Regions from separate parts of the Leminorella richardii genome, predicted to be linked through region 1. Evidence: predicted binding sites of a transcription regulator. Region 1 holds the regulator's gene; each other region holds the start of a gene.

Region 1 (2,209 bases):
CGTTTATTTATAAATAAAAAGTAAAGACGACGTGAGTTAAATAATTTACTTAAAACGAGAGGTTCCCCAGATCATTTTTTTGCATTAAACAGTCTTAATGCTTTTAATTCTATCGTATTCGCTTTTTTCAAATAAAAAAGAGAGGAGAAAGGGATAAGGCTTTCTCCCCCTGAATTGAAAATGCAATATTTCGTTTATAATGCATCGTTACAGCACGTAGCGATGTGGCGCCATTTTCCAGCACCATCAGCTGGTTGTCAATTAATTTATAAAGTAAACTATTTCTTTGTGAATAGAGTTTGATTCTGAAAAAATACAAGATGAAATTCCCCTTTATTTGGCTTTAGGCAGTGCGTCAGTTTGCTATTTTTAAATTTTATGAAATATTCCTTATTGCTTTGGCAAATGACGTCTTGCTTTATATACATACTTTTTATTAATTAAGTCTTTTGATGCACGATCGAAACGTTAATCATTCGTTATAACAATAGGAAAAAGTACCATTACGTTATTTTATGTGCTATTTCCGATGGGGATGGTAAATATAGTTCAAATGAATCATCGTTCCTTTTCTGAGGACTCTTTAGGATGCATTTTTAGATACGCCTCGTAATTATGTTGTTTAGTGGTTCCCATATGTCTGATACCTGTATATACTCACAGCATTACTGTATAAAAAAACAGGCTGAAGGAATCGAGAGATGAAAGCATTAACCGCTAGGCAGCAACAGATCTATGACATGATTCGCGAGCATATTGGTCAGTCCGGTATGCCGCCAACCAGAGCGGAAATTGCCAGAACGCTCGGCTTTAAGTCCCCTAATGCTGCAGAAGAGCACCTGAAAGCAATGGCGAGAAAGGGCGTTATTGAAATCGTTACTGGTGCTTCCCGAGGGATTCGGCTGTTGATGGAAGAGGCGGAGGAAGAGACGGGCCTGCCGCTGATTGGGCGAGTTGCCGCAGGGGAACCTCTGCTGGCACAGGAGCATATTGAAAGCCACTACCGCGTCGATCCGGCGCTGTTTCGCCCACACGCTGACTTTTTGCTACGGGTTAGCGGTATGTCCATGAAAGACATCGGGATCGTCGATGGCGATCTTTTAGCCGTTCACAAGACGCAGGATGTCCGCAACGGGCAGGTTGTGGTTGCGCGCATCGACGATGAAGTCACCGTCAAGCGTCTCAAAAAGCAGGGCAACGTCGTTCAGCTGCTGCCGGAAAATGAAGAGTTCTCTCCGATTGTAGTTGACCTAAGCGAGCAGAGCCTGACGATCGAAGGCTTAGCCGTTGGCGTTATCCGTAACGGTGATTGGATGTAAGAAATATCAAGCTGACCGATCGAGTACACTGATGCTGCTTCGGTCAGCGCGTTAACGCTAAAAGCGCCTTCGGGCGCTTTTTTTACGTGCGGAGTTTGGGTTCAGTTGTCGAGAGGGGGTAAGCGAGAGCCCTATGGGAGCTAACGGAGCTATGCGCTTTGCTTATTGCACTGGCCACAGGTACCGTGCGTTTCAAGCACGCTGTGCTGAATGGTGAAGCTGCTTTCATCCGCCAGCGACTTAAGCAGTTTGTCTATACCTTTAGCGTGGTGCTCAGCCACCAGTCCACAGCTGTCGCAGATAAACAGGGCGGAGGTATGCAGCGGTTCACCAACGTGGTGACAAACGACGTAGCTGTTGGTGGACTCAATCTTGTGAATAAAGCCCTGTTCAAGAAGAAAATCGAGAGCGCGATAAACCGTAGGCGGCTTCGCCTGTGGTTCTGATTCCCGCAGCAGGTCTAGCAGATCGTAAGCGCTGATGGCATTTGGCTGCTCGGCCATTAGCTGCAAAACCAGCTGACGCTGTGGCGTCAGGCGAACGGCTCGCTGTTCACACAGCTTTTGCGCTTTGGCTAACATTGAGGTGATGTTAACTGAGACCATCTTACTTCTCTCCTGATAAACAGAAAGCCAATACTACCACGCTAGAGCAAGAACGCCGATAGGGAGCTTTACGCATCCGTGAGCCGTGTGGGAGAAAGGCGCTTGGCGCTGAGGCTTTATTCGCTTGCTGTGTTACAATTATCGGCCTTTTATGACGCTGCTGTGCTGAAAATAAAGCACAGCAGCGACTTTGATAAAACCAAAAGAGTGAATTTTACGTCGATGTCCCAATTTCCTTCTCACCGCTTCTCCGTCGCTCCCATGCTGGACTGGACAGATCGCCAC
Region 2 (2,209 bases), 1.8 Mb from region 1:
AGCCCAGCCTGAGACAGCATGCTAATGTCGTTGAGGTTGTCACCAAAGGCAATGACGTTATCCATTGATAGCCCTAGCGACATTACCCATTCTTGCAATCGACTTCCCTTACTGTTACCCCTTTGCGCCATATCGATCTGGTTGTGCCATGAGCGTTCGCAGGTTAATCCCAACTCCTGTTCTATCTGGTCGCTAAAGCGAGACAGAAGCTCAGCGTCATCACAAACGGTAGCGAACTTCCAGACGTTATCCGCTCGTTCAATCGCGGCCTCATAGCTTTCGACCTGCTCAATGACCGGACGCTGATGTTCAGGGAGGCGCGAGGCCCATGCTTGCCAGCGCCCAATGGCCTCATCGTGGCGTTCATACTGCATGGCACCGTCAACATACAGCAGGCTGCGAATAGGATGCTCTCGCAGCCTCTTGGCGAGATGAAGCGCCTGCTCTTTGCTCAACGGCGATCCGGAAAGTACGCGCTGATTTTGATAGTGGTAGGCATAGGTGCCGTTACAGCAAATGGCGGGCGTATCCAAATCAAGCGCCTGATAGAAAGGATGAATAGCCACGTGGTGACGTCCGGTAGCGATAACAACTTTCACGCCTTGACGGCGTGCCTGTGCTAAGGCGTTGAGGGACTCGGGTAAGATTTGTTTTTGAGACGTCAGCAGCGTGCCGTCTAAATCAAGGGCAATAATCTGGTATTTCATCGTATATCGCGAGGCGCCGGGTTAAGTGTTGGGAGAGAGCCTCCATTCGACCATAAAATGATAGAGCGATCAAAAGATCTGCGGCATAAATCGCCAATCTGTTACTGTGCTTGCGGCGCGTTGGTTTTTCTTTCGATATATGTCACGAATTTCACCCATTTTTTTATGCATTCTTTTCTGTGAAAACAGCACAAAAATTTTTTTATTAGCGACGTTTTTCCGGCTTGAGCGAGCCGCCGGTCATTCGCAATGTAGCAGTATTAGTAGGAAAATTTTACTTATCCACCATTCCTGTGGATAACCTTGTGTATTAACGTTAGAAAAATGACGTCAGCCTAGTGGGAGTGCGGTTCTTTCTGTTTTTGTCTGGATTCTCGTCATTAATTTAAAACTATTTAATATCAATAAATTAAACAAAATCAAGGGGCCGAATTCGTCGACGTTTTACAACGACTCTGCCATGGCGAGAGAATTGCCTGAAATATAAAATGTCAATCAGTTTCTGGGGATAAAACCGATTTTTGTTACTTGACGAATGCTGTTCTGCGTGACCCTATTTGTCGGCTTCAATTTACGCTGAACAATGAGTCGCTTATCAGACAAAGGTTCTATACTGGCTTAATATACAGTATAATGTGTGTGGTAAAAAAGCCCTCGTTTTACATACTAAAGAGATCGCGTTCTCACGGCGTCATGTCGGCCATTAACGATGAGTGCAGGTAGTCTTAATCATGAGCAAAACATTTAAGCTTCATTCAGCCTTTCAGCCCGCAGGCGATCAGCCTGAGGCCATTCGGCGACTATCCGAAGGGCTGGAGGACGGTCTGGCGCATCAGACGCTGCTGGGAGTGACCGGCTCCGGTAAAACGTTCACCATTGCTAATGTGATTGCTCAGCTGGAGCGCCCGACCATGATTCTGGCGCCCAACAAAACGCTGGCGGCTCAGCTTTACGGCGAAATGAAAGCCTTCTTTCCGGAAAACGCCGTTGAGTATTTTGTCTCTTACTACGACTACTACCAGCCAGAAGCCTATGTGCCGAGTTCCGACACTTTTATCGAGAAAGACGCCTCCATTAACGAACACATCGAACAGATGCGGCTATCGGCGACCAAAGCCCTGCTGGAGCGCCGTGATGTGGTGCTGGTTGCGTCCGTTTCGGCGATATATGGTCTGGGGGATCCCGACGCCTATTTAAAGATGATGCTGCACTTAACGCGCGGCATGATTATCGATCAGCGCGCTATCCTACAGCGGCTGTCTGAACTTCAGTACACGCGCAACGATCAGGCCTTCCAGCGCAGTACTTTCCGCGTGCGCGGTGAGGTGATTGACGTGTTCCCGGCAGAATCGGACGAATACGCGCTGCGCATTGAGCTGTTTGATGAAGAGGTTGAGCGTCTGTCGCTGTTTGACCCGCTAACAGGTCAGGTTCAACAGGTAGTGCCGCGCTTTACCGTTTACCCAAAAAGCCACTACGTAACGCCGCGTGAGCGTATTCTT
Region 3 (2,209 bases), 240 kb from region 1:
GACCAATACAAACGGGTTTAGTATCCCAACGCACCAAACGTTTTGGTAACTTATATCGTAACCAGTTACGCGTACAGCCAAGGACTTTGACGTCTTTACGACTCAGCCCGACCTCTTCAAAAAGCTCGCGATACATGGCCTGCTCAGGTGATTCCCCTGCGTTGATACCGCCCTGAGGAAACTGCCACGAGTGTTGACCAAACCGCCTGGCCCACAACACCTGTCCCTGCTTATTACAAATTACGATACCAACATTCGGGCGGTAGCCATCATCATCGATCACTAGACTACCTCAAAGCATAATTCTTTAAAGATGGGCTGATTGTTTCATACTAGGCTGTGTCCCGCAACTGTACGCGGTGGCGAGGCTGAGCCAAAAGGGCGTAATCAAGGCGGAGTACGCCCTTTTGGCACGCGTCCCGAAGGGCTGGGGTCATTTTTACGCGGTGCCGCGTTACTCGCGGCTTGCTCTGCGTAAAAATGATCGCCAGCGCCATCCGCATACAGTTGCAGGACACAGCTTCAACGATGCGGTAAACCTCTGGGTGAGATTCCCTTATCCTTTCCCCTTCTGAGCATAACTTGACAAATCAAACAAAGTTATAAACAGCCAAAGGCTATTTCATCCTGTGTTATGCACGTTTACTGTGGATATCCATGTGAAAAACCCGATGACAATATGGGTAGAAGTCTCCACAGGCCTCTTTCAGCAATTAAAGAATAAGCCTTTAAAACAATTAATAATCAATTAGATATTTATATAATGACAGTTCTATACAGAAGAAAACTGTGTCTCCCGCATTCCATGTCAGAGAACGTGAGCAAAAAACGACCTCCGCCCACTTTATCCACAGTCAGTGATAAAAAGTTGACCAATACCGAGTTTGATGCGCAAAAAAGACCTATCGTCAATGCTGTAAATGAAAACAGTGCTGCGACTTTTGTGAGTTATCCAAGATATCTGTGGATAACATGGTGTAAGATCCTGTTCACTGTCGGTGGCTTACTGATGCCTTTACTCAATGTGATGTCTATCACACTAGGCCGTGGACACAAAATCATGATATAAACCATCACGTTAATTTATTTTCTAACGGTATACTCGGTGGAGTGCATAAACCCCTCTCCGGCTGTACAAATTTAGAGCAGATAAGCGGACTCCCTGATGCCCAGTACGGTAACGTCTCTTCCTGTACCGGAAAGTGAACAAGAACTTTACCGGCGCGCAACCGCGCTGGCGGGGTACACCATGAAAGCGCTGGCAGACGCCGCAGGGCTACCCATTCCTAACGACTTAAAGCGGGATAAGGGATGGGTCGGTATGCTGCTGGAACACTATCTGGGAGCCAGCGCGGGCAGTAAGCCAGAGCAGGATTTCCCCCACTTGGGCATTGAGCTTAAAACCATTCCCGTTAGCCAACAGGGCAATCCGCTGGAAACCACCTTCGTTTGCGTTGCGCCACTCACTAACAACAGCGGCGTAACCTGGGAAAGCAGCCATCTTCGAAAAAAGCTGCAAAGAGTATTATGGGTTCCCGTCGAGGGAGAAAGGCATATTCCTCTGGCTGAGCGCCGTATCGGTACAGCCCTACTGTGGAGCCCGGATGCAGAAGAAGAAATGCAGCTAAAGCGCGACTGGGAAGAGTTGATGGATCTGATTGTGCTGGGAAAAGTAGAAACGATTACTGCCCGGCACGGAGAGGTGTTGCAGATTCGCCCGAAGGCTGCCAACGCGCGCGCGCTGACGGAGGCTATTGGAGAATTCGGCCAGCCGATTATGACGCTGCCGCGAGGTTTCTATCTGAAAAAAGCCTTTACGCGGGCGCTTCTGGCAAAATACTTCAGTCTGCCGCCTGCGAAATAGCGGGCGGCAGGATAACGGCTACTGGCCGCGCTTTCTTAACAGCTGAACTATCCACAGGCCGCCAATCGATATCGCCAACAGGCTGCCAAAAACGCAGCCAATGACCACCACTGGCATACCGGCTTTTACCGCCAGCGTGTACAGGCCAAGCATTAGCAGCATGGCGGTATTTTCGCCAAAATTCTGTACTGCTACCGCGTTGCCCGCGCCGACAGTTTGCTTGCCTCGATCCTGCAGAAGAGTATTGAGGGGCACAATAAAGAACCCACCAAAAACCCCCACCACCAGCAGGATGATATAAGAAAGCGCCAGGCTGCCCTGTAGCACAAACACGATAACGCCAAT
Region 4 (2,209 bases), 1.1 Mb from region 1:
GACAGCCCGGCTATTCTTAGCCTGCTTAATGATGCCGTTTGCTATATTGATAGCGCCCTACAGCGAGAAGTAGATGAAAGCGTGCTGGCTCAGCCATTGGAAAGTGTTACTCAACAAATAGCCTTAGCAAGCGCAGGTGATGATGATACGGCCCAGCTTATTGCTCAACAGTTGACTCTCATTGTTAATCTCCTGCCAGAGTTTACGACGTTAGCTAATGAAGTGACTAACAAAACGCCAACTCCGGCGGAGCCTTTATCCTCCAAAGAGTAACTATGGCTTGTAGCTTAATGCTCCTAGGGGAAGTTCTGTTTCTTTAGGGTCATCGTGCTGACTCAGCCCATCAATCAGCTCTTGACGAACCTCACAGGGCAACGCCGCCGCATGGCAGCCTAAAATAGCGCCTGCGAGGGAAAACAGCAGCGCTGTTTTGACGTCCTTCCTGATTTCTCTAATTTTGATAAACGTATTGAGAGCGCCTTCATTAATCAAGTCTTCAATACTTCGTATATTAACCGTGCGTAACAGACGCTCTGTCGCCAACGTCAGGTTGGGGAGATCTTTTAACCGCATCTGTTCTGGCCTGCTCTTATTCTTGCAGTCTGCCAGCGCAGCCGTAAGGGCATAAGAAAGAAAGCGCCTTAGCATGTCTTCACGTTGCCAAAGCGCTTGATGAACGTGATAGTACTTCATTAAAACAGGAATGCCTCTTTTGTTGTAGACGAACTGAGCCATTCCCTGATTAATAAACATCTGCTCCAGTTTACTGTTGGCTCTTAGATAGAATTTTCCCTCAGAGACCAGAGCAAACATAACGTTGTCCTTACAGATGCCATATCCACCAAACATCGACTGGGAACGTAAATCGCCAAAATCACGAAAGTACACGATGATGTCTCTGACGTACTGCCTCATTACATCTCTTTCCATATTATCCCTTCACTATTTTACGGTTTAAAGCCAGGTTTCATCATTCAACTAAGTCAAATTAGTTATCATAAGAAATTATTTACATTATTAACAATTACCAAATTTTCCTCAGAATTAATAGAGAGTTAATCTGCTGAGAATATTAAATTTGCGAGATATCGTGAAAATAGTTGATTTTCTTTAGTGATAAGAATACTGTACGGACATACAGTAAAGATTAAAGGAGCCTGCTATGTACACTACGTCAATCGTCGCCAATAATGCTTCAAATGCCCCTCTGCGTGAGCTAAACGCACACGCCAGTAAGGCTGTCAACTTGGTTAGCGAAATTGTGTACGATCCGCAAAACCCTTTTACACTCCACCTGTTAATGCCTTTTTTACAGCAGTTAGGGCAGCAAGAACGCTGGCAACTGTGGCTTTCTCCGGAGCGCCGCTTAAATCGGCACTGGATAAGCCGTTTAGGTCTATCAGAAAGAAAGAGCGTTTCACTACGTACTGCCTCCATTCAGGAAAGCGTTCAGACTCTGGAAAAAGCCCTACGCAGCGGAAATTTCAGTTCAGTCACTGCTTGGCTGCCCGCATTAAGCGTTGAAGACAGACAGCGTTTGGATCTAGCGGCAGAAGAAGGCGACTGCTACTGCTTCATTCTTCAACCGATGGCAACATACCGTAACAATATTTCTCACGATATCTTTGGCAATCACTGGCATTAATATTGGCCAATTGAGAGCACTAAACACACCGTTTTCGAATTAAATTTATAAAATGCAGCGATTCCCCATTTTTTATGAAGAAAATCAAACGGTGAGCAAATTGCGTTTAGGGGGTGGAAAAGGTGTCTACCGATTAATCCTAAGCTCCTCTCATCCCTTATAATGAAATGAGCACTAGAGAAAGAAACATAAGATAATAGTGCCCTCTAATTAAGAAACCCCTTTTTAATTTGCTAAGGAAAAGGCTGCTATTTGCTGCCTAAATAAGTCAATTTAATTGATGTTTCGACTTTCATCTTGGTATTAACCAGATGATTTATTAACGCTTTGAATATGCTTCTTTACCTAAACTAACATAACATTACATTTCTCTTCAGCTCAAGCACCCTATATCCCCACTCCAGCCTTAAGCACCGCACAAAATGCTCATAGATTCTCAGACGTTAAAAGTGGTGTGTTTAATATCGCCTCAAGTGTTACTGCAGGCTATTATTACGGGAGAAAACGCTTTCCTTTATTACACCGTATTTCATTCTATAAACAATGTTAATAAGAACGCTAAAC

Evidence for each region. Region 1 encodes LexA, which represses DNA repair genes until DNA is damaged. Its sites were predicted from a motif close to TNCTGTATGTACATACAGNA; they were not measured.
Region 2: a site for LexA is predicted at 1,319-1,338, ahead of uvrB (excinuclease ABC subunit UvrB). Genes of this name have one in related genera too.
Region 3: a site for LexA is predicted at 1,129-1,148, ahead of mutH (DNA mismatch repair endonuclease MutH). Genes of this name have one in related genera too.
Region 4: a site for LexA is predicted at 1,124-1,143, ahead of sulA (SOS-induced cell division inhibitor SulA). Genes of this name have one in related genera too.

The regions. Positions count from the first base shown of each region.
Region 1 covers NZ_LS483470.1:448,389-450,597, forward strand. Annotated here, with positions in the region: gene lexA (transcriptional repressor LexA) at 702-1,319, shown strand; gene zur (zinc uptake transcriptional repressor Zur) at 1,469-1,924, opposite strand; gene dusA (tRNA dihydrouridine(20/20a) synthase DusA) at 2,147-2,209, shown strand, end outside.
Region 2 covers NZ_LS483470.1:2,291,626-2,293,834, reverse strand. Annotated here, with positions in the region: gene DQM29_RS10475 (pyridoxal phosphatase) at 1-707, opposite strand, end outside; gene uvrB (excinuclease ABC subunit UvrB) at 1,439-2,209, shown strand, end outside.
Region 3 covers NZ_LS483470.1:685,851-688,059, reverse strand. Annotated here, with positions in the region: gene rppH (RNA pyrophosphohydrolase) at 1-283, opposite strand, end outside; gene mutH (DNA mismatch repair endonuclease MutH) at 1,166-1,864, shown strand; gene lplT (lysophospholipid transporter LplT) at 1,883-2,209, opposite strand, start outside.
Region 4 covers NZ_LS483470.1:1,557,562-1,559,770, reverse strand. Annotated here, with positions in the region: gene yccS (YccS family putative transporter) at 1-273, shown strand, start outside; gene DQM29_RS07230 (TfoX/Sxy family DNA transformation protein) at 274-930, opposite strand; gene sulA (SOS-induced cell division inhibitor SulA) at 1,163-1,645, shown strand.